DNA from 4 places in the Streptomyces sp. NPDC036822 genome. Region 1 is predicted to be linked to each of the others. Evidence: riboswitches for the same ligand, from Rfam matches in the RefSeq annotation. Region 1 holds a riboswitch; each other region holds the start of a gene.
What was found. Region 1 has a riboswitch for cobalamin ahead of ACZ68P_RS00295 (cobalamin biosynthesis protein). Riboswitches for the same ligand answer to the same signal wherever they lie in the genome.
Positions count from the first base shown of each region.

Region 2: another riboswitch for cobalamin. It lies ahead of ACZ68P_RS14475 (energy-coupling factor ABC transporter permease); the one in region 1 lies ahead of ACZ68P_RS00295 (cobalamin biosynthesis protein).
Region 3: another riboswitch for cobalamin. It lies ahead of ACZ68P_RS28370 (ABC transporter substrate-binding protein); the one in region 1 lies ahead of ACZ68P_RS00295 (cobalamin biosynthesis protein).
Region 4: another riboswitch for cobalamin. It lies ahead of cobN (cobaltochelatase subunit CobN); the one in region 1 lies ahead of ACZ68P_RS00295 (cobalamin biosynthesis protein).

Region 1 is NZ_JBVJPY010000001.1:50,134-57,040, forward strand. It holds gene ACZ68P_RS00280 (alpha/beta hydrolase) at 1-1,070, opposite strand, end outside; gene ACZ68P_RS00285 (inorganic phosphate transporter) at 1,525-2,787, shown strand; gene ACZ68P_RS00290 (hypothetical protein) at 2,799-3,020, shown strand; cobalamin riboswitch at 3,131-3,271, shown strand; gene ACZ68P_RS00295 (cobalamin biosynthesis protein) at 3,307-4,287, shown strand; gene ACZ68P_RS00300 (cobyric acid synthase) at 4,284-5,831, shown strand; gene ACZ68P_RS00305 (putative cobaltochelatase) at 5,878-6,907, shown strand, end outside.
Region 2 is NZ_JBVJPY010000005.1:273,870-280,776, forward strand. It holds gene ACZ68P_RS14460 (ATP-binding cassette domain-containing protein) at 1-647, opposite strand, end outside; gene cbiQ (cobalt ECF transporter T component CbiQ) at 644-1,393, opposite strand; gene ACZ68P_RS14470 (energy-coupling factor ABC transporter substrate-binding protein) at 1,400-1,741, opposite strand; gene ACZ68P_RS14475 (energy-coupling factor ABC transporter permease) at 1,741-2,439, opposite strand; cobalamin riboswitch at 2,469-2,679, opposite strand; gene ACZ68P_RS14480 (PTS-dependent dihydroxyacetone kinase phosphotransferase subunit DhaM) at 2,751-3,158, opposite strand; gene dhaL (dihydroxyacetone kinase subunit DhaL) at 3,155-3,730, opposite strand; gene dhaK (dihydroxyacetone kinase subunit DhaK) at 3,937-4,929, opposite strand; gene ACZ68P_RS14495 (ALF repeat-containing protein) at 5,211-6,907, opposite strand, start outside.
Region 3 is NZ_JBVJPY010000015.1:116,176-123,082, reverse strand. It holds gene ACZ68P_RS28375 (FecCD family ABC transporter permease) at 1-101, opposite strand, end outside; gene ACZ68P_RS28370 (ABC transporter substrate-binding protein) at 119-1,180, opposite strand; cobalamin riboswitch at 1,232-1,412, opposite strand; gene ACZ68P_RS28365 (class I SAM-dependent methyltransferase) at 1,559-2,197, shown strand; gene ACZ68P_RS28360 (hypothetical protein) at 2,341-3,660, shown strand; gene ACZ68P_RS28355 (hypothetical protein) at 3,749-4,213, shown strand; gene ACZ68P_RS28350 (cation:proton antiporter) at 4,281-5,540, opposite strand; gene ACZ68P_RS28345 (cation:proton antiporter regulatory subunit) at 5,545-6,030, opposite strand; gene ACZ68P_RS28340 (DUF6215 domain-containing protein) at 6,261-6,907, shown strand, end outside.
Region 4 is NZ_JBVJPY010000003.1:382,536-389,442, forward strand. It holds gene ACZ68P_RS09265 (serine hydrolase) at 1-671, shown strand, start outside; gene ACZ68P_RS09270 (precorrin-2 C(20)-methyltransferase) at 643-2,127, opposite strand; gene ACZ68P_RS09275 (precorrin-8X methylmutase) at 2,124-2,759, opposite strand; gene cobG (precorrin-3B synthase) at 2,774-4,114, opposite strand; cobalamin riboswitch at 4,158-4,296, shown strand; gene cobN (cobaltochelatase subunit CobN) at 4,335-6,907, shown strand, end outside.

The sequences.
Region 1 (6,907 bases):
TTCCACATGGCGGCGTGGGGGGCCTGGTGGACCGCCTGAAGGGTGACCAGTTCGGGGCGGCTCGCGGCCAGTTCGAGGGAGGCTTCCCAGGGGGCGAGGGTGTCGTCCGGGCCGTGGAAGACCAGGGTCGGCACGCGGAGGCCGGCCGGGTCCGGGGGGTCGGGGAGGCGGTCGCCGCGCCGCCCCGACCTGCTCTGGGCGGCGTGGACCGCGAACGGCAGCAGCGGCCGGGGGACCCGGCGGGCGGCGGCGAGGTGGCGCAGCGTGGCCTGCGGGTCGAGGACCGGGGAGTCGAGGACGAGGCCGCGGACGCTGTCCCGTACGCCCGAGTCGGCGGCGGCCCGCAGGGCCATGGTGGCGCCGGTCCCCCAGCCGTGCAGCACGACGTCCACGGCGCCCCGGCGGACGGCGTAGCGGATGGCCGCGTCGACGTCCCGCCACGCGGAGTCGCCGAGGTGGGCGAGTCCGTCCGGGGAGGCCGGCGCGCCCTCGTCGCCGCGGTGGGCGACGCACAGGACGGGGATCTGCCGTCGGGTGAGGAAAGGGACGAGGTTGAGGGGGTGACGGCGGCTGGTTCCGAGGCCGTGCACGGCGATGACCCAGGTGGGGCGGGGGCCGGGGATCAGCCAGCCGGGCAGACTGCCCAGTTCGCCGGGGATCTCGACGTCCTCGTAGACGACGCCGACGGCGGTGCGGGGCGTGCCGGCGTGCAGCTCGGGGGTGAGCCGGACGCGGGCGCCGGGTTCGAGGGTGCCGAGCTCGACGCGCTCCAGACGCCGCACGACGGTGTCGGCGGTGTGCGGGACGCGGTCGAGGACGGGGCCGACGAAGCCGTGGAAGTCGGGGCCCTCGATGCCGTACGTACCGGGACGCAGGGAGGCGAGGCTGCGGGTCAGGGTGACCCTGCCGGGGCCGGTGGCGTGCACGGTGAGGCGTGGGTCTCCGGGCAGGGGCCGCCCGGACGCCGCCTTGAGGGCGGCGTCGCCCGCGTAGCGGCCGACCGCCACCGCGGCCGCGCCGACACCGATCAGAGTGGTGACGGCCGCTGCCGTCGCTGTAGCCGGGCGCACTGTCCCAGTGTCGGTACGCGGGCGGCGTACTGCCACCCGGGAAGCGCGGCGGGCCGGGCGCGGTGCCGGGCGGGAGGCGCCGCGGCGGCGGATCGCCGCTCGGGGACCGCGTGCGACCGGCGCGTTGTCCCAGGGGACGTGCGGACGGCCACCGGAGAGTGACATGGGTCACTCTGGCGGGTCCCTCGTGCGGCTGAATCGGTGCACGCGCGGTCCACGGGCTGACACGGGGCGTGTGGGGCGGAAAGGAACGAAGTCGCATGTGCCCCGGAACAGCCCGGATTACCCGGGGTTGCGCGATGACCGCATCGTGGACGGAAACCGCCCCCGAGACCGTAAGCGGAATGCGCCGACACCGGATCGGGTCACCACACCGCCCGGCCCAGTTCATCTTCCGTTCACCCAGGTTGCTTACGTTCGACGAGCCACTGACGTCAAACGATTGCCTGGGTAAATGGAACACATCACGCTGCTGCTCGCGATTGTGGTCGTGACAGCTCTCGTGTTCGATTTCACGAACGGTTTCCACGACACCGCCAACGCGATGGCGACGACCATCTCGACCGGTGCCCTCAAGCCCAAGACGGCGGTGGCCATGTCCGCCGTGCTCAACCTGGTCGGCGCGTTCCTGTCCGTGGAGGTCGCCAAGACGATCTCCGGCGGGATCATCAACGAGCAGGGCATTCGTACCGAAGTGATCTTCGCGGCGCTCGTCGGCGCCATCCTCTGGAATCTGCTGACCTGGCTGCTCGGCCTGCCGTCCAGCTCCTCCCACGCCCTCTTCGGCGGACTCATCGGCGCGGCCGTGATGTCGGCCGGCTGGTCGGCCGTGAACGGCTCGACCATCGTCACCAAGGTCCTCATCCCCGCGATCGCCGCGCCGCTCGTCGCCGGCCTCGCCGCGATGGTGGCCACCCGCCTGACGTACCGCATCGGCGCCCGGACCGACGAGAAGCACACGGCCAAGGGCTACCGCGCCGGCCAGATCGCCTCCGCCGGTCTCGTCTCCCTCGCCCACGGCACCAACGACGCGCAGAAGACGATGGGTGTCATCACCCTGGCGCTGGTCACCGGCGGCGTCCTCGCCCCCGGCTCCAACCCCCCCATGTGGGTCGTCGTCTCCGCCGGCGTCGCCATCGCGCTCGGCACCTACCTCGGCGGCTGGCGCATCATCCGCACCATGGGCAAGGGCCTCACCGACCTGCGGCCGCAGCAGGGCTTCGCCGCCCAGACCAGCGCCGCCACGGTCATCCTGGCCTCCTCGAACCTGGGCTTCTCGCTCTCCACCACCCAGTCCTGCTCGGGTGCCGTGATGGGCGCGGGCCTCGGCCGCAAGGGCGGTGTCGTCCGCTGGTCGACCGCCACCCGGATGTTCATCGCCTGGGGCCTGACCCTTCCCGCGGCGGGCCTGGTCGCCGCCGGCGCCGAGTTCCTCACCAAGCAGGGCACGTGGGGCATCGTTGCCGTCGCCGTCCTGCTGATCGCCGGCTCCGGAGTCATCTGGGCGCTCTCGCGCCGCAAGCCGGTCGACCACCACAACGTCACCGACGACGACCTCGACGAGCCCGCGGGCGTCGTGACCACCGCCATCGCGGCCGTCACCCCGCCGCCGGCCGGTTCCGTCGCCGCCGTCGCGGACGAGGACCTCAAGACCACCATCCCCTCGCCGGCCCCCACGGACCCGGCAGCCCCCGCGGCCCCCGCCGCCGCGGTGTAAGGACGAACCACATGAAGATCGACTGGGCAGCTCTCGGCTCCGTCTTCGGAGTCAGCCTCGTGGCGACCGTCGCCCTCGTGGGCCTGTTCACCCTCGGCATCATCGGCCTCTCCAAGCAGGAGCAGGCCGCCGCCCAGGGAGGCTCCGCCACCCTGGCCCGCACCGGCGCGTACGCCTGCTTCGCGCTCTGCGCGGCGGCCGTCGCGTACGGCATCTATCTGATCGTCGTCTGACGCGTCACGACACCACCCCCGGGCGGGTCGCACCGAAAGGTGCGGCCCGCCCGGTCGTCGTTGTGGGGCTTCGCACACTCTCCCGCCGCAGGTCAAGGGTGAGTTGACGGCTGTTCGCGCCGCGTGGTGGACTTCCGGGGCCATTTACGGCGGCAGAAGAGGAAGTCCGGTGCGAATCCGGCGCGGTCCCGCCACTGTGACCGGGGAGCTGATCCCCGGGAGCCAGGAACTCTCACCGCCGGTCACGTCGAGCCAGGGCGCGGACCCTGAGTGAGGACACAGCGCCATGCCTGGCCGCAGAGCAGCCACCGGTGTATTCGCGTCCACGGACGTCTTCGCGTACGGCGCCGCCGTCGGCCTGGCCGTGGACCTGCTCCTCGGCGATCCGCGCCGCGGCCATCCCGTCGCCGCGTTCGGCAGGACCGCCGGAGCCGTCGAGAGCCTCCTGCGGCGCGACCACCGCGGGTGGGGCGCGCTGCACACCGCCGTCTGCGTCGGCGGCACGGCCGCCCTGGGCGCCCTCGCCGCCCGCACGGTACGGAACCGGCCCGCCGCGTCCGCCGCCCTGACCGCCGCCGCCGTGTGGGCCGTCGTCGGGGGCACGACCCTGGGCCGGGAGGCCCGGGCCATCGGCGGGGCGCTGGCCGCCGGGGACCTGGACGTGGCGCGCGAGCGGCTGCCGCATCTGTGCGGCCGCGACCCGCAGGCCCTGGACGGCCCCGCGATGGCCCGCGCGGTCGTGGAGTCCGTCGCCGAGAACACCTCCGACGCGGTCGTCGGCGCCCTGGTGTGGGGCGCGGTGGCCGGTGTCCCGGGGCTCGTCGGCTTCCGGGCCGTGAACACCCTGGACGCGATGGTCGGCCACAAGAACCCCACGTACCGCCGCTTCGGCTGGGCCTCGGCCCGGCTCGACGACCTCGCCGGCTGGCCGGGAGCGCGGCTGACGGCCGTGCTCGCCGCGGTCGCGGGCGGCGACCCCCGCGGGGCGCTGCGGGCCTGGCGCGCCGACGCGGCCGCACATCCGAGCCCCAACGCCGGCCCCGTCGAGGCTGCCTTCGCGGGAGCGCTCGGCGTGCGGCTGGGAGGGACGCTGTCGTACGGCGGCCGGGTGGAACACCGGCCGGTGCTCAACACGGAGGGCCGGGACGTGGACGTGGCGGACATCGAGCGTGCCGTACGGCTGTCGCGCCGGGTGACCGGGCTGACGCTGGCGGTCTGTGTGACCGGACGGGCCCTGGCGGGCGCGACGAAGCGGAGGAACGCATGACAGGCGGGGGGCTGCTGGTCGCCGGGACCACGTCCGACGCGGGCAAGAGCGTCGTCACGGCGGGGATCTGCCGCTGGCTGGTGCGCCAAGGAGTGAAGGTCGCGCCGTTCAAGGGGCAGAACATGTCCCTGAACTCCTTCGTGACCAGGGAGGGCGCGGAGATCGGCCGGGCGCAGGCCATGCAGGCGCAGGCCGCGCGGGTGGAGCCGACCGCCCTGATGAACCCGGTGCTGCTGAAGCCGGGCAGCGACCGCTCCAGCCAGGTCGTACTGATGGGCAAGCCGGTGGGCGAGCTGAGTGCCCGGGGGTTCTTCGGAGGGCCCGGCGGGTCGTCCCCCGGGAAGCTGCTGCACGGAGGACGGCGGCAGGAACTCTTCGAGCCGGTCCTCGCGTGCCTGGAGGAGCTGCGGGGCACGTATGACGCCGTGATCTGCGAGGGGGCGGGCAGTCCGGCCGAGATCAACCTGCGGCGCACGGACATCGTGAACATGGGCATCGCGCGGGCCGCGCGGCTGCCGGTGCTCGTGGTCGGCGACATCGACCGGGGCGGGGTGTTCGCCCAGTTCTTCGGGACGACGGCGCTCCTGGCGCCCGAGGACCAGGAGCTGATCGCGGGTTACCTCGTGAACAAGTTCCGGGGCGACGTCTCGTTGCTCGAACCCGGGCTCGACATGCTGCTCGGCCTCACGGGGCGCCGGACGTACGGCGTCCTGCCCTACGCCCACGGCCTCGGCATCGACGAGGAGGACGGGCTGCGGGTCTCCCTGCGGGGCGCGGTGCGCGAGTCGGTCGTGGCGCCCCCGCTCGGCGAGGAAGTGCTGCGGGTCGCGGTCTGCGCCGTGCCGCTGATGTCCAACTTCACCGACGTGGACGCGCTGGCGGCCGAGCCGGGCGTGGTCGTGCGGTTCGTGGACCGGGCCGAGGAGCTCGTCGACGCGGACCTGGTGGTCGTGCCGGGCACGCGCGGGACCGTCAAGGCGCTGGCCTGGCTGCGGGAACGCGGCCTCGCCGACGCGCTGGCCCGGCGCGCGGCGGAGGGCCGGCCGGTGCTCGGCATCTGCGGCGGCTTCCAGGTCCTCGGCGTCCGCATCGAGGACGACGTCGAGTCGAAGGCGGGCGCCGTGGACGGGCTCGGGCTGCTGCCCGTCCACGTCCGGTTCGCGCCCGGGAAGACCCTGGCCCGGCCGGTCGGGGAGGCGCTCGGCGAACGGGTGGAGGGATACGAGATCCACCACGGCATCGCCCGGGTGGACGGCGGCGAACCGTTTCTGGACGGCTGCCGGGTCGGCTCCGTCTGGGGCACCCACTGGCACGGCTCGCTGGAGAGCGACGGCTTCCGCCGGGCGTTCCTGCGGGAGGTCGCGGCGGCGGCCGGGCGCCGTTTCGTACCGGCGCCGGACACGAGCTTCGGGACCCTGCGCGAGGAGCAGCTGGACCGCCTCGGAGACCTGATCGAGGAGCACGCGGACACGGACGCGCTGCTGCGGCTCATCGAGAACGGCCCGCCGCCCGGGCTGCCGTTCATCCCTCCGGGCGCGCCGTGACGCCCCGTCCCGCCGGACCCCCACGAGTTGAAGGAGTGACCGCCCGATGAGCACCCGGTATCCGTTCACCGCCGTCGTCGGCATGGACGACCTGCGGCTGGCGTTGCTGCTGAACGCCGTCAGCCCGGCGGTGGGCGGTGTCCTCGTACGCGGCGAGAAGGGCACCGCCAAGAGCACGGCCGTCCGTGCGCTGGCGGACCTGCTGCCCGAGGTGCCGGTCGTCGCGGGCTGCCGCTTCAGCTGCGACCCGGCCTCCCCCGACCCCGGCTGCCCCGACGGGCCCCACGAGGCCGCCCCGGCCGCCGCGCGGCCCGCGCGGATGGTCGAGCTGCCCGTCGGCGCATCCGAGGACCGGCTGGTGGGCGCGCTGGACATCGAACGGGCCCTCGCCGAGGGCGTGAAGGCCTTCGAGCCGGGGCTCCTCGCGGACGCGCACCGCGGGATCCTCTACGTCGACGAGGTCAACCTCCTCCACGACCACCTGATCGACCTGCTCCTCGACGCCGCCGCCATGGGCTCCTCGTACGTCGAGCGCGAAGGCGTCTCCGTACGGCACGCGGCCCGCTTCCTGCTCGTCGGCACGATGAACCCCGAAGAGGGCGAGCTGCGGCCGCAGCTGCTGGACCGCTTCGGTCTGACCGTGGAGGTCGCGGCCTCCCGCGAGCCCGAGCAGCGGGTCGAGGTGGTGCGCCGCAGGCTGGCGTTCGACGACGACCCGGCCGCCTTCGCCGCCCGCTGGGAGGGCGAGGAGAGCGCGCTGCGGGACCGGATCACGGCCGCGCGGGCCCTGCTGCCCCGGGTGGGGCTCGGCGACGCGGCGCTCCTGCAGATCGCCGCCACCTGCGCGGCGTTCGAGGTGGACGGCATGCGCGCCGACATCGTCATGGCCCGCACGGCGACGGCGCTCGCCGCGTGGGCGGGCCGGACGGACGTCACCTCCGAGGACGTACGGCAGGCCGCGCTGCTCGCGCTCCCCCACCGCAGGCGGCGCAACCCCTTCGACGCGCCCGGCCTGGACGAGGACAAGCTGGACGAGACGCTGGAGCGGTTCAAGGGCGAGGACGAGGACCCGGATC
Region 2 (6,907 bases), on a different contig from region 1:
AGGACCGCCGCCTCGTCCGCCCAGCGCAGGGCCAGATCCACGTCGTGGGTCGCCATGACCACCGTCGTCCCCGCGTCCCGCAGCCGCCCCAGCACCTCGAGCAGCCGCTCCTGACCGTGCGGATCGAGCCCGGCCGTCGGCTCGTCCATGATCAGTACGCGCGGCCGCATCGCCACCGCGCCCGCGATCGCCGCCCGCTTGCGCTGCCCGTACGACAGCAGATGGGTCGGCCGGTCCTCCAGGGCCACGATGTCCAGCGCCTCCAGCGCCTCGCGCACCCGGAGCCGTACCTCCTCCTCCGGCAGCCCCAGGTTCATCGGTCCGAACGACACGTCCTGACCCACCGAGGCCGCGAACAGCTGGTCGTCGGGGTCCTGCACGACCAGCTGGACCGTCGTCCGCAGCCGGGTCAGCCCCTTGCGGTCGTACGACACCTCCTCGCCGTCGAGCCGCAGCGCGCCGCTCGCGCACCGCAGACCACCGCTGAGCAGCCGCAGCAGCGTCGTCTTGCCGCTGCCGTTCCTGCCGAGCAGGGCCAGCGACCGCCCCTCCGGTACGGCGAAGTCGATCCCGTCGAGGACCGCGGGCCCGTCCTCGTAGGCGAAGCCCGCCCTCACCAGTTCCACGACAGGGGAACGAAGACTCACGGCAGGGACCTTTCCAGTACGAGAGTGAGCGCGACGAGACCGACGAGCAGCCCGGCCGTCGCCGCCAGGAAGCGGCGCGAGACGGCGGCGGCGGGCACCAGGACCCGCAGGGTCCCGTCGTACCCGCGCCCCGCCAGCCCGGTCTGCAGGCGCTGCGCCCGGTCGAAGGCGCGCACGAACGCCGTCGCCCCGAGCCCGGCGAGCGAGCGCCAGGTCGCCGCCCGTGTGGTCAGCCCCAGCCGGGCCGCCTGCGCCTGGCGGATCTTCGCCATCGCGTCGAGGAGCAGGAAGCTGATCCGGTACATCACGAGGGCGACGTCCACGACGGGGGCCGGCACCCCCGCCCGGACCAGCCGGGGAAGCACGTCCGATACGGGCGTGGTGAACGCGAAAAGCAGCACCCCCAGGGAGGCGGCCGCGGTCCGTAGCAGCAGCTCGCCCGCGTGCACCGGACCGTCCGGTGCCAGGGCGACGACACCGCGCGGGCCGCCCACCTCGAACAGCAGAGGAACCGCGCCCGTCACGCAGAAGCCCAGCGGAATGCGGAACGCCCGCCACAGCTGGCGTCCCGGGACACCGGCCGGACCGAGGAGGACCGCGAGGGTGGCCGCGGCGACGAGCACGGCTCCCGGCCACGGCGGCAGGCACACCGCGCACAGCGTCAGGCCGAAACCCAGAGCCGCCTTCTCGCACGGATGACGGCGGCGCCAGCGACTGCTGTGCGCCGCCGCGTCGATCGGCAGCATCCGCGCCTACTCGTCGCCGGACGGCTTCGCCGGCGGCTTCGCCCCGGCTCGGGCCTCGCCCTGCCTGCGGCCCTTGCGCAGCCCGAAGTAGTAGGCCAGGACACCGGCGCCGAGGGCGGCCTGGAGCGAGAACAGCGCCGACTCGATCTCGCCGGACGGAGGCTCGTAGAGCGGGCTGAACCACGGCTCGTAGTCGGGAGCGATCTCCGTGATCGCCACCTCCGCCTCGCCGTCGGCGCCGGTGAAGGGCTCCTCCTTGTGGTCACCGAGGCCTAGCATCAGCGGGAGCACGGCCAGGGCCGCCACGACGAGCAGCAGCAGCGTGTTGATCTTGGCGTTACGGCTCATCACGCGCTCGCCTCCGCCTTCTCGGTCTTCCGGTCGCCCGGGAGCAGCACCCCGAGCCGGGTCAGGTCGCCCTTGCTGGACTGCGTCAGCAGCCGCATCACGAGCACCGTGAGCAGCCCCTCGCTGACCGCCAGCGGCAGCTGCGTGACGGCGAAGATGCCGCCGAACTTGGCGAGCGCGCCCACGACGCCGCTGCCCGGGTCCGGGAAGGCCAGCGCGAGCTGGACGCTCGTGACGCAGTACGTGGAGAGGTCGGCGACGAACGCTCCGAAGAACACGCTCACCATCAGCGGCACCTCGAACCGCCGCAGCAGCCGGTACACCCCGTACCCGGCCCAGGGCCCGACGATCGCCATCGAGAACACGTTGGCGCCGAGCGTGGTGAGCCCGCCGTGCGCGAGCAGCAGGGCCTGGAACAGCAGGGTGATCGTGCCCAGGACCGCCATCACCGGCGGCCGGAACAGGATCGCCCCCAGCCCCGTGCCGGTGGGGTGGGAGCAACTCCCCGTCACCGAAGGGAGCTTGAGAGCGGACAGAACGAAGGTGAACGCACCGGCCGCACCCAGCAGCAGGGTGGACTCGGGATGGGCCTTGACCTCGCGGGTCAGGGCACGAACGCCGTGGACGACGAAGGGGGCGGACGCGACGCCCCAGGCGGCCGCGTGCACGGGGGGTAGATAGCCCTCGGCTATATGCATGATCGGGAGACCCTCTCCAGCACCTCGTGGATGGACAACGCACCTTGGCCGGTCTCCTGGCTGACGGGTCATGCCGTCGCGGCTCCGCCTTCCCACACCGCAACGGTCTCCCGCGGTGGTGCAGTGGCTCCCCTGAAGGGTCTTCCCCCCAGAGGGTGGAGCCGGACTTCCCGATCACAGTGGCGAGGGCCGCACCGGTACCGCACCGGTTTCCCGTACACCAAGGCGCTGTGACATTAGTGGGTTGACCAGGCGCATCACAACACGGAGGCCCGTGCGGACGGTGTGTGACGAGTCTCTCGCGCCCTCTCTCACTCCTTTCGGTACGTGTACGCCTCCGCGGCCGCCCCCTCCACGGCGGCCAGATCCCCGCCCGCCGTGGCCGTGACGAGCGCGGCGATCGCGCCCTCGACGAAGGGCGCGTCCACGAGCCGCGCACCCTCCGGAAGTTCGTCGCCCTCGGCGAGGAGCGCCTTGACGGTCAGTACGGCGCTGCCCAGATCGACCAGCAGGGCGACACCGGCGCCCTGGTCGACCGCCTTCGCCGCCTCGGCGATCAGTTCGGAGCTGGTGCCGAGACCGCCGTCCGGAGTCCCTCCGGCGGGCAGGATCGGCGCGGTGGCGCCGCCACCGGAGAGGCCCCGGGCGAGTTCGGCGACGGCCGAGGCCACGGCGGCGCTGTGCGAGACGAGGACGATGCCGACCCGGCCGCCGGTCACGGGACCACCTCCGCGAGGGCGGCGATCAGCAGCGCGGACGAGGTGGCGCCCGGATCCTGGTGCCCGATCGAGCGTTCGCCCAGATAGCTGGCGCGGCCCTTGCGCGCCCGGAGCGGCACGGTCGCCAGCGCACCCTCCTCGGCCGCGGCCCGGGCCGCTCCGAAGGACGCGCGCAGCGCCTCGGCCGCCGGGACGAGCGCGTCCAGCATCGTCTTGTCGCCGACACGCGCTCCACCGAGCTGCGCGACGGCGGCGACCCCGGCCGCCAGCGCGTCGGCGAACGCCTCGCGCGTCACGGTCGGGGTCTCGCCGAGCGCCTTGCCGGTGCGGCGCAGGAGCGTCCCGTACAGCGGTCCTGAGGCGCCGCCGACGGTCGAGATCAGCTGTCGTCCGGCGGTGGTGAGCACACCTCCCGGCGTCGCGGGAGGTTCCTTCGCCAGGACGTCCGTCACGGCGGCGAAACCCCGCCTGAGGTTGGCTCCGTGGTCGGCGTCGCCGATCGCGGAGTCGAGGTCGGTCAGTCGGTCCGCCTCCCGGTCGACGGCGGCCGCGGCGACCGCCAGCCAGCGCAGGAAGAACGCGGCGTCGAGCGCGTCGGCCCCGCGGGCCGCTGTCGGTCGGGTGGCCTCGGCCGACGCGTAGGCCTCGGCGGCCTCGGCGGCCTCGGCGGCGCTGCCGGGGCCGGCCGGTGCGGTCGGCGCGTTCGGTACGGGTGTTGCGGTCGCTTCGGTCGGTTCGGTCGGTTCGGTCGGTCCGGTCACGTCGGGCACTCTCCTTCTCACCGGCCCCAGCGCAGCGCAGCCGTACGCACGGGCGCGTCCCACAGGCGTAGCAGTTCCTCGTCGGCCTCGCAGAGCGTCACCGAGCAGCCGGCCATGTCGAGGGAGGTCACGTAGTTCCCGACGAGCGTGCGGGCGACCGGGACCCGGCGCTCGCCGAGCACCCGCTGCACCTCGGCGTTGAACCCGTACAGCTCGAGCAGCGGCGTGGCTCCCATGCCGTTGACCAGTGCGAGGACGGGACCCGACGGCCGCAGGTCGTCCAGTACGGCATCGACGGCGAAGTCCGCGATCTCCCGCGAGGTCATCATCGCGCGCCGCTCCCGCCCCGGCTCGCCGTGGATGCCGATCCCCAACTCCAGCTCGCCCTTCGGCAGGTCGAAGGTGGGGCTGCCCTTCGCGGGTGTCGTGCAGGCGCTCAGCGCCACGCCGAAGGAGCGCGACCGCTCGTTCACCCGCCGGGCGAGGGCCTCGACGCGCTCCAGCGGAGCGCCCTTTTCGGCGGCGGCTCCCGCGATCTTCTCCACGAAGAGCGTCGCGCCCGTGCCGCGCCGCCCGGCGGTGTAGAGGCTGTCCGTCACGGCCACGTCGTCGTCGACCAGGACCTTGGCGACCTGGATGCCCTCGTCCTCGGCGAGCTCGGCGGCCATCTCGAAGTTGAGCACGTCCCCGGTGTAGTTCTTGACGACGAACAGCACCCCCGCCCCGCTGTCCACCGCGGCGGCGGCCCGCACCATCTGGTCCGGCACGGGTGACGTGAAGACCTCGCCCGGGCACGCCGCCGCCAGCATCCCCGGCCCCACAAACCCCGCGTGCAACGGCTCGTGCCCGGACCCGCCCCCGGACACCAGGGCGACCTTCCCGGCGACCGGCGCGTCCCGCCGCAGGACGACACGGTTCTCGACATCCACGACGAGCTCGGGATGCGCGGCCGCCATGCCCCGCAGCGCGTCGGCGACCACGGTCTCCGGGACGTTGATCAGCATTCTCATGACTCTCTCTCCTGGCAGCGCTCGTCGGTGCGGTTCCGGCTGTGTCCTTCCCCCCCGTCACCCTTCCCCAGGCGCGCCTCCCGCGTCACCTGCCGTGCCGACCCCGCCTCCCTCCGACGACCGCCGCGCCGCATCGGAGGCGGCGCGGCCGGCTCCCGTCTCCTTCCGTCTCCCGGCCCGGTGGACGTGCCGTCCCTCCGGACTCCGGTTCCGGGCACGCCGAGAAGGCGCCTGACCGGGTCCGTTCCGGTCAGGCGCCTTCCGTGCGGTCCGCTACCGCGTCAGTGCTTCTTCTTGCCGCTCAGCCAGCTGACGATCGGCGCGACGGCCTCCGACCCCAGCTCCGACAGGTGCTTGACGACCTTCACGCCGCCCTCCGCGGCATGGATCCACCTCGACTGGCCGAGGGTGACGATGCCCAGGGCCGTGATCGAGAGCTGCTTCTTGAACTCCGCGCTGGTCCAGCCGTAGCCGATGCCGTAGGCGATCGCGCTGCCACCGTCGAGCACGGTGCCGAAGACACCGAGCCCGAAACCGATCGGCAGGAGGACCGGCGCCGCGGGCGGGATCACGATGCCCGCGACGCCCACCCCGACGCCCACGAGCCCGGTGACCATGCCGGCCGTGTGCAGGTAGTCGGCCCACTTCTTGGCATCCGTCCACCACGGACCGCCGTCGTCCTTCACGGTGTCGTACTCGGCGGTGTCGGCAGGGTTGGTACCCGCCTGCTTGGAGGCGCGCGCCTCCTCGGCCGCCTGCCTGGCGGCCGCCGCGGCCTCCGTCGCGCGCTTCTGCACCACGATCTGGTGCGCCTCGGCCGCCGCGGTCGCCGCTTCCCGGCTGTTCTTGCCCGCCTGAATGGCGGAGGCGTAGGCGGACGCGGCCGACGCCTGGGCGGCGTTGGCGGAGGCGATCGCGCTGCGGGCGGATTCGCCGGCCCGCGTGGCGGAGTAGTTGGCCGAGCGCGAGGCCGTGCGGGCGACGGAGGCCGCCTGCTTCGCCTTGTCGGCCGACCTCTGCGCGTTCGCCGCCGACTCCTCCGCGTCGTTGGCGTACGAGTTGGCCTGCTGCGCGGCGCCGGCGGCCTTCTCCGCCGACAACTGCGCCTTCTGCGCCCACTGCACCGCCTCGGCGGCAGCGTTACGGGCCTTGGCCGCCGCCTCCTGGGCACGGGCGGCGTCCTCCTGCGCCTTGTGCGCGATCTTGGCTGCCGCGGCGATCGCGCCCTGCATGGCCGCGATGTGGGTGTCGGAGTCGTAGTCCAGCTGGGCGGTGTCGAACTGGACCGACGCGACGAAGTTGCGGCGCATCCAGGCCGGGCCCTCCATCGCCGCCTGGGCGTACGCCTGGGTGTAGCGCCCGCCGGTGTGGAGGAGCGTCGAGGTGGCCACGGCGTCGTCCTCGCGCTGGGCCTTCTCGAACGTCAGGGCGAGGAACTGGTGCAGGGCCGCGGGAGTCCCCGCGTCCAGGGCCGCGTACGCCGCCTCCTGCACCGCGCGGCCGGGGTTGCCGGCCAGCACGCGGTTGATCAGCACGCGGTTGTCGGTCGCGGCGGCCTTGATCACGCCGTCCGTGAGGAACGTCGTCGCGGCGTCGGGATCCGTGCTCTCCAGCGCCCCGGTGGCGGCGAAGGCGATGTCCGGGCTGTAGGTCCTGGCGATGTGGAGGACGGTCTCCCGGTCGTCCTGCCGCTGGGCCAGCTGCCGGGCCGTGTCGATCCAGGCGTGGACGTCGGCCTCCGTGCCGGCCAGCGCGAAGCGCGCCGCGTCCCGGGACCATGCCCCCCTGGAATCCATCATGACGACGGCGGCCTTGCGCCCGAGCGCGGTGGCGGAAGCGGTCTCCCCCGCCCGCAGGGCCGCCTCGGCCTGCGCGATGAGGTCCTTCGTCGCCTGGGAGGTCTGCTGCGCCTGAGTACGCTTCTGCTCGATGTCCGACCGGTCCTCGGCTTCGAGCCGCGTGATCAGACGCATCTCCT
Region 3 (6,907 bases), on a different contig from region 1:
CGGTGCGGGTCCGTGCCCCGGGCGGAGGGGCCGGGGACGTCCGGATCCGCGGGCCGGGCGGAGGTGCCGGGGGAGACGGGGGCGGAATCGGCGGCGGACACGGCGTTCGCCGGGGCCGTCACCGGAAGCGCTCGGGATGCAGCCCGCGGGCGAGGTCCTCCACCGCGTACGGCGCGCGGACCCCGACCAGGGTCGCGGTCAGCGGCAGCACCACGAAGCGCTTGTTCCGCACCGCCGGCACCTCGGCGAGGGCGGGCTGGGACAGCAGGAACTCCTTCTTCCGCTCGACGCTGTCCGCCCCCGCGTAGTCGTAGACGGCGATGACCTCCGGCTTGCGGGCGACGACCTGTTCCCAGGAGACGTCACCGAAGACGTCGTCCAGGTCGGCGAAGACGTTGGCGCCCCCGGCGAGCCGGATGACCTCGGTGCCGAGGCTCTTGCCCCCCGCCGTGAACGCCGACTTGTCACCGCTGTCGTACACGAAGACGGGGACGGCGGCCGCGCCCTTCACGGCCTCCGTCGTCCTCGCGACGCGGCCCCTGAGGTCGGCCACCAGCGCGTCGGCGCGCTCCGGAACGCCGAAGAGCGAGCCGATGGTGCGGATCTCGTCGTACGTGTCCGTCATCGACACCTTCTTCTTCCCGCAGTACTCGCGGTTGAGGTAGGTGTCGATGCCGGCGTCGGCGAACGCCTTCCGCGAGCGTCCCTCGCTCTCGGAGAACGCGCTGGCGTAGCCGCCGTAGACGAAGTCCGGTTCCGCGTCGAGGACGGACTCGAACGACGGCTCCTTCTTCGCCAGTTCCGGGATCGCCGCGAAGTCCTTCCGGAAAGCGGGCAGGACGTCCGAGTCGGGGAACGCCGTGCCGACCATCCGGCCCTTCAGTCCGAGGGCCAGCATCAGCTCCGCGGGGTGCTGGTGGATCGTCACCACCCTGGAGGGCGGCTCGTCGTACGTGGTGCGCGTACCGCAGTTGTCGACGGTGACGGGGAAGCCCTTGGCGGCCGGTGCGGGGCCCTTCGGGCCGGCGGCCGTGGACGGCGAGCTGCCGCAGCCGGTGAGCAGGACTCCCGACAGGGCGAAGGCCAGGGCCGCGGCGCGCACGGAACGGCGTCGCGGACGGGCGGCGGGGGATGCGCCGGGCGTACGAGGCGCCCCGGATACGGGGGGTGTGCCGGGCATGCCGGACGTGCTGGGGTACAAGAAAAGCCTCCTGGGGAGTCCGCGCTCCTCGGATCGGGCCCGCGACAGGCCAGTTTCCTGACTCCCGGATCGGCGTACACCCCAGCCTTCCCACGCGTGCGCGCAGTGGCGTCTCGACGGGTGCACTCCCCGGTCACAGTGGCGGGACCGTGCCGGTTTCGCACCGGCTTCCTGTCTCCCGTCGCGGTGATGACCAGGTGATCCTACGGTTCCGCGCGAGCGGAGCGAAAGTGCGCACGTCCCGGGCTCCGCCGCGCAGTTGCCGAATCGGCAAGCGTGTTTGACGTCTTCCCGTGCCTTGGCGACTCTGAGCCCAGGTGCCGCCGGCACCCAGCGACCGTCTTCGAAGGAGCCTTCATGCCGACCCCGCAGCCCACCGATCCGACGGAGTTCTGGGAGGAGCGCTACAGCACCAGCGCGCGCGTCTGGAGCGGTGACCCGAACCCGCTGCTCGTCCGTGAGGCGGCCGGCCTGGAGCCGGGCACCGCCCTGGACCTGGGCTGCGGTGAGGGAGGTGACGTCCTGTGGCTGGCCTCGCGCGGATGGCGGGTGACCGGCGTGGACATCTCCGCCACGGCCCTCGAGCGGGCGGCCGCCCACGCCGCCGACGCGGGTCTCGCCGACCGGGTGGCGTTCGAGCGGCACGAACTCGGAGTGACCTTCCCCAAGGGCGAGTTCGACCTGGTGAGCGCCCAGTTCCTCCAGTCGCCCGTCGCCCTGGACCAGGAGGGGGTGTTCAGGTCGGCCGCCGAAGCGGTCGCGCCGGGCGGCACCCTGCTCATCGCGATGCACGCCGCATGGCCCTCCTGGATGGAGGAGCACGAGTACCCGTTCGACGCCGATTTCCCCACGCTCGAAGGCGTGCTCGCGATGCTCGCCCTGCCGCACCCCTGGCGGGTGGACACCCTGGAGGGCGTGGAGCGCGCGCTGTCCTCGCCCGACGGCAGGTCCGGCACCCGGGTGGACAACGTATGGCGGCTGACCCGTACCGCCTGACGTACCGCCCTACCCGTGCCGCCTGATCGGTGCCGCACTCCCCACCCCGGCTCGCACGCGCCGTCGCGAGGGGGCCGCTCGGCCCCTCGCACACCCGTGTGATCATGACGGGTCGGGTCCGGACAGGACCCAGGGGAGGGAACATGGCGTACACGGACACCAACGGCATCGACCTGTCCGGTGTGACCGGCAGGCTGCTCCAGACCGTGGACCTGGTGAAGAACCCGGCTCCGCAGGCCATCGCGACGGACACCGTCAACGGGCACGTCTTCGTGCTCCAGGTGGAGAGCTCGGCCACGGCGTCGGCCGGCAACATGTACCTCAACCGGATCGACCGGCAGACCGGCGTGCGTACGGGGTCGATGCAGCTGAAGGGCTTCGGCCACGGTCTCGCCATGGGCGTCGAGCCGGTCGGCGCCGACAGTCACGTCTGGACCGAGGTCGGCCCGCTCCATGTCACGAGCGGGGGAACGGCCTTCGGGAAGGCCGTCACGCGGTTCCGGTTCGAGGACGGGGCGGTCCTCGACGGAGCCGCGATCCCGCAGGACCGGAAGTTCACCGCGCCCGGCAGCACCGCCGGCACCGGGCCCTCGACCGACCCGGTGAACGGCCTCCTGACGGTGATGTACCACCAGGGCGGCGAGCGCCGCTTCACGCGCTACGACCTGTCGGGCGCCGCCGCCGGCGACTGGGCACCGGTGGGCCCGACGTTCACGGTGCCCGCCGGAGAGGACACCACCCCCGCGGTGCCTTCGCCCTACCCGCTGGAGCCGAAGCTCACCTTCCAGGGTTTCGCGAGCCTCGGTGACGTCCTGTACGTCTACCAGTGGGCGCCGTACGACAAGGACAAGGACCCGTCCCTCCCCAGCGAGTTCCCGGGGATCACGTTCCTCACCTCGTACTCGTGGACGACGGGACTGCGGCTCGACCGGCAGGTGGTCACCGGCGCCGACGGCCTCACGCGGCGGGAACCCGAGGGACTCGCCGTCGAGGTCGACCCGACGACGGGGGAGACGCGGCTGCTGTTCGGGTTCAGCAACACGACGCCGGGCAGCGAGTTCGCCCGCGACGTCACGATCGGCTGGTACCCGACCAGGCCGGCCGTGGACGGGATCAAGGTGCTGTCGGACTGGGAGGACCTCGTCCTCGAAGCCGGGACCGTCCCTGGCGCCCAGCGCCCGCGCGGCCGGCTCATCGCCATGGCCGGCACCACCTACCTCCAGCTGCGCGGCACCCTCACGTGTTCCCCCGGTCTGACGGCGGACGGCAAGGTCGCCACGCTGCCGCACCGGCTGCGCCCCACCCGGCCGGCCCGCCAGAACGTGCCGCGCAACAACGTCCACGGGCGCTGCGTGTGCCGCGTCGAGGCGGACGTCCACGGCGCGCTCTGGGCGTACGGCGCCACCGCCGACAACGCCATCACGTGGATCGATTTCGACGGCGTCTCGGTCGCCTGGCGATGACGGTCCGCCGTCCCGGCCCCCGACGACCCCTGCCCGTCGCCGCCCCGCCCCGTCTCCGTCCCGCCCCACCCGATCCGGAGGATCTCGCGTGAACCGCCCCACCACCAGCCGCCGTTCCCTGCTCGGAGCGGTGCTGGCCGCCCCGGCCGTCGTCGTCGGCACCCCGCTGCTGTCCGCCGCACCCGCCGCCGCGGCGGACGTACCGGAAGGGTGTCAGCTCCTGGTCGACTGGACGGACCTCACGCTCGCCCCGGGCGTCGTGGCCGAGGCGCCGGCGCAGGCACGGGTCATCCGGCTCGCGGGCACCGAGTACCTGCAACTGCGCGGCACGGTCACCTGCTCCTTCACCGGCGACGCCCAGCTGGGCACCTTGCCCGCCGCGATCCGCCCGCCCAAGCTGACCCGCGGGATCTGCCCCCGCAACAACTACCAGGGCGTCAACGCGGTCCGCGTCGAGGCCAACACCCAGGGCGTCGTGACGGTCTTCGGGCCGCAGACGACCAACAAGGTGACCTGGATCCAGCTGGACACCTTCTCGTCCGTCCTCCGCTGACCGCCCGGGACGACGACGGACCGGAACCGCGCGCGTCACCCCGCGGCTCCGGTCCGTCGTCGCTCGCTCATGTCCTGCCGACGGAACTCGAATCGTCCACCGGCTCCAGCGCCTCGGGAAGGGCCGGGGCCCGGTCCGGCGTCGACGTCGGACCGGGGGTCCCCCTGCGGCGACGCCCGGTGAGGTAGGTGGCGACCGGTTCGGTGTAGCGGGCCGTGAGCGGGCCGAGGATGACCAGGACGAGGACGTACGCCGTGGCCAGCGGGCCGAGCGCCGGCTCGATGCCCGCCGTGACGGCCAGGCCGGCGATCACGATGGAGAACTCGCCCCGGGCCACCAGGGTGCCGCCCGCGCGCCAGCGGCCCTTGACGGAGATCCCCGCGCGCCGCGCGGCCCAGTAGCCCGTGGCGATCTTCGTCCCGGCCGTGACCAGCGCGAGGGCCAGCGCGGGCAGGATGACCGGAGGGATGCTGGCGGGGTCGGTGTGCAGACCGAAGAAGACGAAGAACACCGCGGCGAACAAGTCCCGCAGAGGGCTCAGCAGATTGTGGGCGCCCTCGGCGACCTCCCCGGACAGGGCGATGCCCACGAGGAACGCGCCGACGGCGGCGGAGACCTGGAGCTGCTGGGCGATGCCCGCGACCAGCAGGGTCAGACCCAGGACGACGAGGAGCAGCTTCTCCGGGTCGTCGCTGGAGACGAAACGCGAGATCAGCCGGCCGTACCGGACGGCGAGGAAGAGGACGAGGCCCGCGACGCCCAGCGCGATCGCGAGGGTGAGACTTCCGGCGGCGAGGCTCACGCCGGCGAGCAGGGCGGTGATGATGGGCAGGTAGACGGCCATCGCGAGGTCTTCGAGGACCAGGATGCTGAGGATGACCGGGGTCTCTCGGTTGCCGAGCCGGCCGAGGTCCCCCATCACCTTGGCGATGACGCCCGAGGACGAGATCCAGGTGACGCCCGCGAGGACGACGGCGGCCACCGGCCCCCAGCCGAGCAGCAGCGCCATCGCGGCGCCGGGCAGGGCGTTGAGCGCGGCGTCGACGAGACCGGCCGGGTACTGCGTCTTCAGATTGGAGACCAGGTCGCTCGCCGTGTACTCGAGGCCGAGCATGAGCAGAAGCAGGATGACGCCGATCTCCGCGCCGATGGCGACGAATTCCTCGCTCGTCCCCAGTGGCAGCAGCCCGCCCTCGCCGAAGGCCAGGCCGGCCAGCAGATAGAGCGGTATCGGCGAGAACCGGAACCGGCCGGCGAAACGCCCCAGCAGGCCGAGGCCGAGGATGATGGCGCCGAACTCGATCAGGAAGACAGCGGAGGAGTGCATGGGTTCACTCCCTGCCCAGGATCGCGGCGGCCGCGTCGACGCCCTCGCGGGTGCCGATGACGATCAGGGTGTCGCCGCCCGCCAGGCGGAAGTCCGGGGCGGGCGACGGTATCGCGCCGGAACGGCGCAGGATGGCCACGATCGACGCGCCGGTCTCGGTCCGTATCCGCGTCTCGCCCAGCACCCGCCCGTTCCAGTGCGACGTGGAGCCGAGTTCTATCCGTTCCGCCACCAGCCCCAGGTCCGTGGTGGACAGCAGGTTGGGGCTGTGGTGCGCGGGCATCAGCGCGTCGATCAGGGCCTCCGCCTCACGGCCGGTCAGTTTCACCGACAGCGCGCACTCGTCCGGATCGTCCTGCCGGTGCGCGTTGACCGTCCGCGCGCCGTCGCGGTGGGCGATCACCGAAAGACGCCGGTGCTCGCGGGTGGTGAGGTCGTAGCGGACCCCGATGCCGGGTAGCGGGGTACGGCTGAGGCGAGGAGCGGGCACGGGGAACCCCCAGGTCAGTGGTGTCGTAGCGGTCCGGAAGGCGCGGCTCCGCGCCCCGTCGCCACCCTATCGGCCCGGGATTCGCCCGAATCATGGGCAAGTGGGGGGAACGGTCGCGGAGACCGGAGCGGCGCCGTGTCCGAAAGCCCTTGGTCCGCCGGATGATCACGGGTTAAGGTCCCCGGGCACGTGGCGGGGAACCACGGCGGGAATCACGGCAGGTGGGGGACATGGCCGAGGACATCGACGCGCTTCCGAGAGGCGCGGGCGCGTGGGGGCAGGCCGTCATGGCCGTGGCGATGGTGGCCGTGATGGTCCTCGCCGTGGGCGTGTGGCATGTGTGGGAGAACGCCTCAGCGAGTGGCGTGGCCGTGCGGCCCGTGACGTGTGCGGACGGGGAGTCGGGAGGGACCGGCCAGGCGTCGGGGGAGGCCGGCCGGGCGTCGGTGAAGGCCCGGGCCCAGCAGCCCCGGCGCGTGTCCGGGGCGCAGCTGTGCGCGGCGCTGCACCGCTCCGACCTCGCCGCCCTCCTGGGCACGCCGACGGAGACCGCGACGAGCGCCAGTGGCGGTGACGGGTCCGTCCGCCTCGCCGGCGAGGAGATCGCCCTTCCCTCCGCCCAGGTGGAGTTCGCGACCTACACCGTGTCGCTGTCGGCCACCTACGACCGTCTGCCCGTGACCGGCTCCGCCGCCCTGCTGGGGGTCGGTGCCCAGGAGCGGACGGTCCTCGGCCGGCCGGCGGTCCTCTACTGGGACCACACGCTCAGGATCAGCTTCCGCCTCGACGGAAGCGACGTGGACAGCGGCACGGGTGTGCCCGTCGGTGTCCTCTCCGTGGCCCGGAGCCCGAAGGACGGCGGCGACAGCTTCGAGGT
Region 4 (6,907 bases), on a different contig from region 1:
AGGCCCTGGAGCGCACCCACCAGCCCGAGTCGGTGTCGAACCCGCCCCACGCCCCGGCCGCCCGGACCGGTTTCTACGGCCTCGGCTGGAACGTGAGCTACGACGACCAGGGCCGGCTCAGGCTCTCCCACACGGGAGCCTTCGCCGAGGGCGCGCACACGAACGTCACGATGCTGCCCGGCGAGCAGCTCGGCATCGTCGTCCTGACCAACACCGCGCCGGTCGGCGTCGCCGACGCCGTCGCCCTCGACTTCTTCGACATCGCGCAGACCGGCGAGGTCAGCCGCGACTGGATGCCGATCGTCGACGCGCTGTACCAGCAGGAGGCGGACGCGGGCCGTTCGAAGACCGACTACGCCCACCCGCCGTCCGGTGCGGCGCCCGCGAAGGCGGCGGAGACCTACGCGGGCACGTACGAGAACGACTACTACGGCCGGGCCGAGGTCGTCGCCGGCGCCGACGGCGCCCTGACGCTCCGTCTGGGGCCGAAGCCCCAGACGTACCGGCTCACCCACTACGCCGGCGACACGTTCAGCTTCCCGACCGCCGGCGAGAACGCCGTCGGGCTCACCGGGGTCACCTTCACCCCGGACGGGAAGTCCTTCACCGTCGAGTACCTGGACACCGAGGGCCTGGGGACCTTCACCCGTAGCGGCGGGGCGTCCAGGTGATGGTCCGGCCGTCGCCGCGCTCGACGGCCCGGGTCTGCGAGGAGCCGATCAGCAGCAGCGTGCGCATGTCGACCTCCGACGGCTCCAGCGTCTTCAGGGTCACCACCCGCACCGACTGCTCGGGCCCGCCCACGTCCCGCGCCACGACCACCGGCGTCTCGGGCGAGCGGAGTTCGAGCAGCAGGTCACGGGCGGCCGCCACCTGGTGCGTACGGGCCCTCGACCCCGGGTTGTAGAGGGCGAGGACCAGGTCCGCCCCCGCCGCGGCGCGCAGCCGTTCGGCGATGACGTCCCAGGGCTTGAGGCGGTCGGACAGGGAGATCGTGGCGTAGTCGTGGCCCAGCGGGGCGCCCGCCGCCGCGGCCGCCGCGTTGGCCGCGGTGACCCCGGGCAGGACGCGCACGGGCACGTCCGCGTAGCGCGGTTCGGACGCCACCTCCAGGACCGCCGTGGCCATCGCGAAGACGCCCGGGTCGCCGCCGGAGACGACCGCGACCCGCCGCCCGCGCCGCGCCAGGTCGAGGGCGAACTCGGCCCGCTCGGACTCGACCTTGTTGTCGGAGCCGTGGCGCCGCTGGCCCGGCCGCAGGACCGGCACCCGGTCGACGTAGGTGGTGTAGCCGACCAGGTCGTCGGCGTTGACCAGGGCGCCGCGCGACTCCGGCGTCAGCCAGGGCGCGCCCGCCGGGCCGGTGCCGACGACGACGACCTCGCCCCGTTCGCGTACGGGCGCCTCCTGGTCGATGCGGGAGGGCAGCACGGCCACCGAGAAATAGGGGACCGAGGCCGGGTCGACCTCGGCCAGCGTCGCCGTCCGCTCGCCGGCCATGAACGCCCGCTCGACGTACCGCGCGTCGTCGAGCCGGCCGGCCCGCTCCAGGGCGCGCCGCACGGTCGGGAAGGTCCGCCCCAGCTTCATCACGACCGCCGAGTCCGTGCCCGCGAGCCGGGCCGTCAGCTCGTCCTCCGGCAGCGTGCCGGGGATGATCGTCAGGACCTCCTCCGCCTCGCACAGCGGCTCCCCGAGCCGGGCGGCGGCGGCGCTCACCGAGGTCACGCCGGGGATGACCGTCGTGTCGTAGCGGTGTGCCAGACGCTTGTGCATGTGCTGGTACGAGCCGTAGAAGAGCGGGTCCCCCTCGGCGAGGACGGCGACCGTGCGGCCCGCGTCCAGGTGGGCGGCGAGCCGTGCCGACGCCTCTTCGTAGAAGTCGTCGAGCGCTCCCCGGTAGCCGCCGGGGTGGTCGGTGGTCTCCACGGTGAGCGGGTACATCAGCCGCTCCTCGACGTGGTCCTCGCGGATGTGCTCGGCCGCGATGGAGCGGGCGATGGACCGGCCGTGGCGGGCCGAGTGGTACGCGATGACGTCGGCGGCCTCGATGGCCCTCACGGCAGCGACGGTCATCAGGTTCGGGTCGCCGGGGCCGAGTCCGACCCCGTACAGCTTGCCGCTCATGCCTGGATCTCCGCCTCGGTCGCGATCGCGTTGACGGCGGCGGCCGTCATGGCGCTGCCGCCGCGCCGTCCCCGGACGACGAGGTGGTCGACGCCGGAGGCGTGCGCGGCCAGCGCGTCCTTGGACTCGGCGGCGCCGATGAAGCCGACCGGTATGCCGAGGACGGCCGCCGGGCGCCCGGCGCCCTGCTCGATCATCTCCAGGAGGCGGAAGAGGGCGGTGGGCGCGTTGCCGATGGCGACGACCGAGCCTTCGAGGCGGTCGCGCCACAGCTCCAGGGCCGCCGCGCTGCGGGTCGTGCCGAGCTCGGCGGCGAGGGCGGGCACGGAGGGGTCGGAGAGGGTGCAGACCACGTCGTTGTCGGCGGGCAGCCGCTTGCGGGTCACCCCGCTGGCCACCATCTGCGCGTCGCAGAGGATCGGCGCGCCGGCGCGCAGGGCGGCGCGGGCGCGCGAGACGACCTCGGGCGAGTAGGCGAGGTCCCGGACGAGGTCGACCATGCCACAGGCGTGGATCATCCGGACCGCGACCTGGCTGACGTCGGCGGGCAGACCCGCGAGATCCGCCTCGGCGCGGATCGTGGCAAAGGACTGGCGGTAGATCTCCGCGCCGTCCTTCTCGTAGTCGAACATCCTGTTGCTCTCGCTCATCTCGTGGTGGGTGTACGGGCTGTCGCCACAGCGGCCGCCAGTTGCGTTCTCGGGGTGGGGACGCCGTCGACCTCGTACGTTGCGTCGCCGGTGGCGACGACGTCGACCCAGGTGCCCTTGGGGTGGCCGCAGCGCCGTGCGCAGCCGGAGAAGTGGACGGGGAGCCCGCCCGCGCCGTGGCCGGGGGTCGCGTCCGCCCGGACGTCGGCGAGCGACTTGGCGCACCCGGGCCGTCCGGTGCACGCGCCCACGCCGAGCCACGGGGAGCCGGCGCGGGTGATCAGTCCGGCCTCGGCGAGCGCGTCGAGCCGCGCCCCGGCGGCCGCTCGGTCGGCGAGGCCGGTCACGACGGCTCCGCGCCACGGAGTGAGCCGCAGCTCGCCACCGCCGCCGTCGTCGTCGGGGGCGAGGGCGCGCAGCTGCGCGGAGGTGAGGCGGCCGAGCGGGACGGCGACGGCGACGGCGTGCTTCCCGGTCAGGGGGTGGGCGTGGACGCCGGGGCGCGGCCCCGCGCCGTCGGCGTCCGGGCCCGCCGTGCCGGGGGCGTCCGGCGCCAGGGGTTCGGCCGGGACGCCCGCGCGGTCGAGCGCGGCCGCGAGGTCCGGCCCGACGCCCTCCGGGAGTTCGCGCACGCGCCAGGCGCCGGTGCCGGCCTCACGGGCTGCGGCCAGGAAGGCGTCGGCGGCCGCGAGGGCGGCGCGGGGCGCGTCGGCGGCCGCGACCCGGAAGACCCGGCACCCGGCGACCCGCAGCAGCGCGCCGGATCCGGAAGCTCCTGACGTCATCGCGGACATCGCGGACGTCGTGGAGGTTGAGAACAACGTCACATCCGCGCCGAGTCCGCCGACGTCTTCGCGCCCGTCGTCCAGGGCGAAGAGAAAACGACCGGAAAGTGCCGTCGTCCAGTCCCGCGAGCACAGCAGGGCGTCCAGCTCACGCGCCCACAACTGCACGTCTTGGCAGCCTTTTCCGTCGACTCCGGCCAGGGGCGAGGCGACGATGTTCCGGACGCGCTCGTGGGTCACGGAGGGCAGCAGTCCGGCCGGGGCCAGCAGCCCGGCGAGGGCCGCCCCGCAGTCCTCGCCGAGGCCGCGCAGCTCCACGTTCCCCCGTGAGGTGACGCTGATCCGGCCGTCGCCCAGCTCGTCTGCCGCCGAGGCCAGACACCGCACCTGACGCGCCGTCAACAGCCCTGCGGGCAGGCGCAATCGCGCCAGGCGGCCGTCGTCGGCGGGGTGCAGTCGCAGCGCCCCGGGGCAGGCATCGCCACGGTCCCGTATGAGAGGTTCGCCCTGGTTGGGCGTTGTGGGTGGGGTGGGCGGCATGGCGGCGAGCATACCCACGTGGATCCGGCCGACCCTTCGGGCCGCCGCGCGCAGGATCTACTATGCAGACGGCATGGGGTCCCAGGACCCCGGGGAGGAAGCCCGGTGAGATTCCGGCGCGGTCCCGCCACTGTGAGCCCGTCCCGGGAACGGGGGCCGGGTGAGTCAGGAACTCCCGCCGTCCACACGACCACCCGGGGCGCGGACAACCCCGAGGAAGGCCTGCGCTCGCATGCGAATTCTGTTGCTGTCGCACTCCGACACCGACCTGCTCAGCGCCCGCGCGGCCGGCGGCCCGGTCGCCTACCGGTTCGCCAACCCCTCCCGCCTCGGCCTCGACGAGCTGCCGGGCCTCCTCGACGACACCGACCTCGTCGTCGTCCGCCTCCTCGGCGGGCTGCGCGCCTGGGAGGACGGCCTGGACGCCCTGCTCGCCGACGGCCAGGCCCGCCCCGTGGTCGTCCTCAGCGGCGAACAGGCCCCCGACGCCCAGCTCATGGAGGCCTCCACGGTCCCCATCGGCGTCGCCACCGAAGCCCACGCCTACCTGGCGCACGGCGGCCCGGACAACCTGGAGCAGCTCGCCCGGTTCCTCGCCGACACCGTGCTGCTCACCGGCCACGGCTTCGAGGCCCCGGCCGCCGCCCCCACCTGGGGGCCCCTGGAGCGCGAGCCGAGGAACGCCGACGGCCCCACGGTCGCCGTGCTCTACTACCGCGCCCACCACATGAGCGGGAACACCGCCTTCATCGGCTCCCTGTGCGACGCCCTCGAGGACGCCGGCGCCCGCCCGCTCCCGCTGTACGTCGCCTCCCTGCGCGCCCCCGAGCCCGAGCTGCTCGACCGGCTGCGCGGCGCCGACGCCATCGTCACCACCGTCCTCGCGGCCGGCGGCACCAAGCCCGCCGAGGCCCAGGCGGGCGGAGACGAGGAGGCATGGGACGCCGGCGCGCTCGCCGCCCTCGACGTGCCGATCCTCCAGGCGCTGTGCCTCACCGGCTCCCGCGCGGCCTGGGAGGAGAACGACGAGGGTCTCTCCCCGCTGGACGCCGCCAGCCAGGTCGCCGTGCCCGAGTTCGACGGCCGGCTCATCACCGTCCCGTTCTCCTTCAAGGAGATCGACGAGGACGGCCTGCCCGCGTACGTCGCCGACGCCGAGCGCGCGGCCCGCGTCGCCGGGATCGCCGTCCGCCACGCCCGCCTGCGGCACATCCCGAACGCCGAGAAGAAGCTCGCCCTGGTCCTCTCCGCGTACCCGACCAAGCACTCCCGCATCGGCAACGCGGTCGGCCTCGACACCCCCGCCTCCGCCGTGGCGCTGCTGCGGCGCCTGCGCGAGGAGGGGTACGACTTCGGGCCCGAGGACGAGATCCCCGGTCTGGTCTCCGGCGACGGCGACGAGCTGATCTACGCCCTGATCGAGGCCGGCGGCCACGACCGGGACTGGCTGACGGAGGAGCAGCTCGCCCGCAACCCCGTCCGCATCCCGGCCGCCGACTACAAGCGCTGGTACGCGACCCTGCCCGAGGAACTGCGCCGCCACGTCGAGGAGCACTGGGGCCCGGCGCCCGGCGAGATGTTCCTGGACCGCTCCCGCAACCCGGAGGGCGACATCGTCCTCGCGGCCCTGCGGCGCGGGAACCTGCTGATCCTCATCCAGCCGCCGCGCGGCTTCGGCGAGAACCCCATCGCGATCTACCACGATCCCGATCTCCCGCCGTCCCACCACTACCTCGCCGCCTACCGCTGGATCGCCGCCCGCGCCGAGGACGGCGGTTTCGGGGCGGACGCGATGGTCCACCTCGGCAAGCACGGCAACCTCGAATGGCTGCCCGGCAAGAACGCCGGCCTCTCCGCCGCCTGCGGCCCGGACGCCGCGCTCGGCGACATCCCGCTGATCTACCCCTTCCTGGTCAACGACCCGGGCGAGGGCACCCAGGCCAAGCGGCGGGTGCACGCCACGCTCGTCGACCACCTGGTGCCGCCGATGGCCCGCGCCGACTCCTACGGCGACATCGCGCGCCTGGAGCAGCTGCTCGACGAGTACGCGCAGATCTCCTCCATGGACCCCTCGAAGCTGCCGGCGATCCGCGCCCAGATCTGGACGCTGATCCAGGCCGCCAAGCTCGACCACGACCTGGGGATGGAGGACCGGCCCGACGACGACGGCTTCGACGACTTCCTGCTGCACGTCGACGGCTGGCTCTGCGAGGTCAAGGACGCGCAGATCAGGGACGGTCTGCACGTGCTCGGCGGGGCGCCGAAGGGCGAGGCGCGGGTCAACCTCGTGCTGTCGATCCTGCGCGCCCGGCAGATCTGGGGCGGCACGCAGGCGCTCCCCGGCCTCCGTGAGGCCCTGGGACTCGACGAGTCGGCCGCGACGCTGCGGACCGCGGACGAGGCCGAGGAGAAGGCCAGGGAGCTCGTCGAGGCGCTGGAGGCCGCGGACTGGTCCGTGGACGCCGTCGCCGGGATCGCCGGCGCGTACGGCCCCGAGGTCGCGGACGTCCTGCGCTTCGCCTGCGAGCAGGTCGTGCCCCGGCTCGCCGCCACCACGGACGAACTCACCCACGCCGTGCACGCCTTGAACGGCGGCTTCGTGCCGGCCGGGCCGTCGGGCTCGCCGCTGCGCGGGCTGGTCAACGTGCTGCCGACCGGCCGGAACTTCTACTCCGTCGACCCCAAGGCCGTCCCCTCCCGCCTCGCGTGGGAGACCGGGCAGGCGCTCGCCGACTCCCTCCTGGAGCGCTACCGCACCGACAACGGCGATTGGCCGACCTCGGTCGGTCTCTCCCTGTGGGGCAC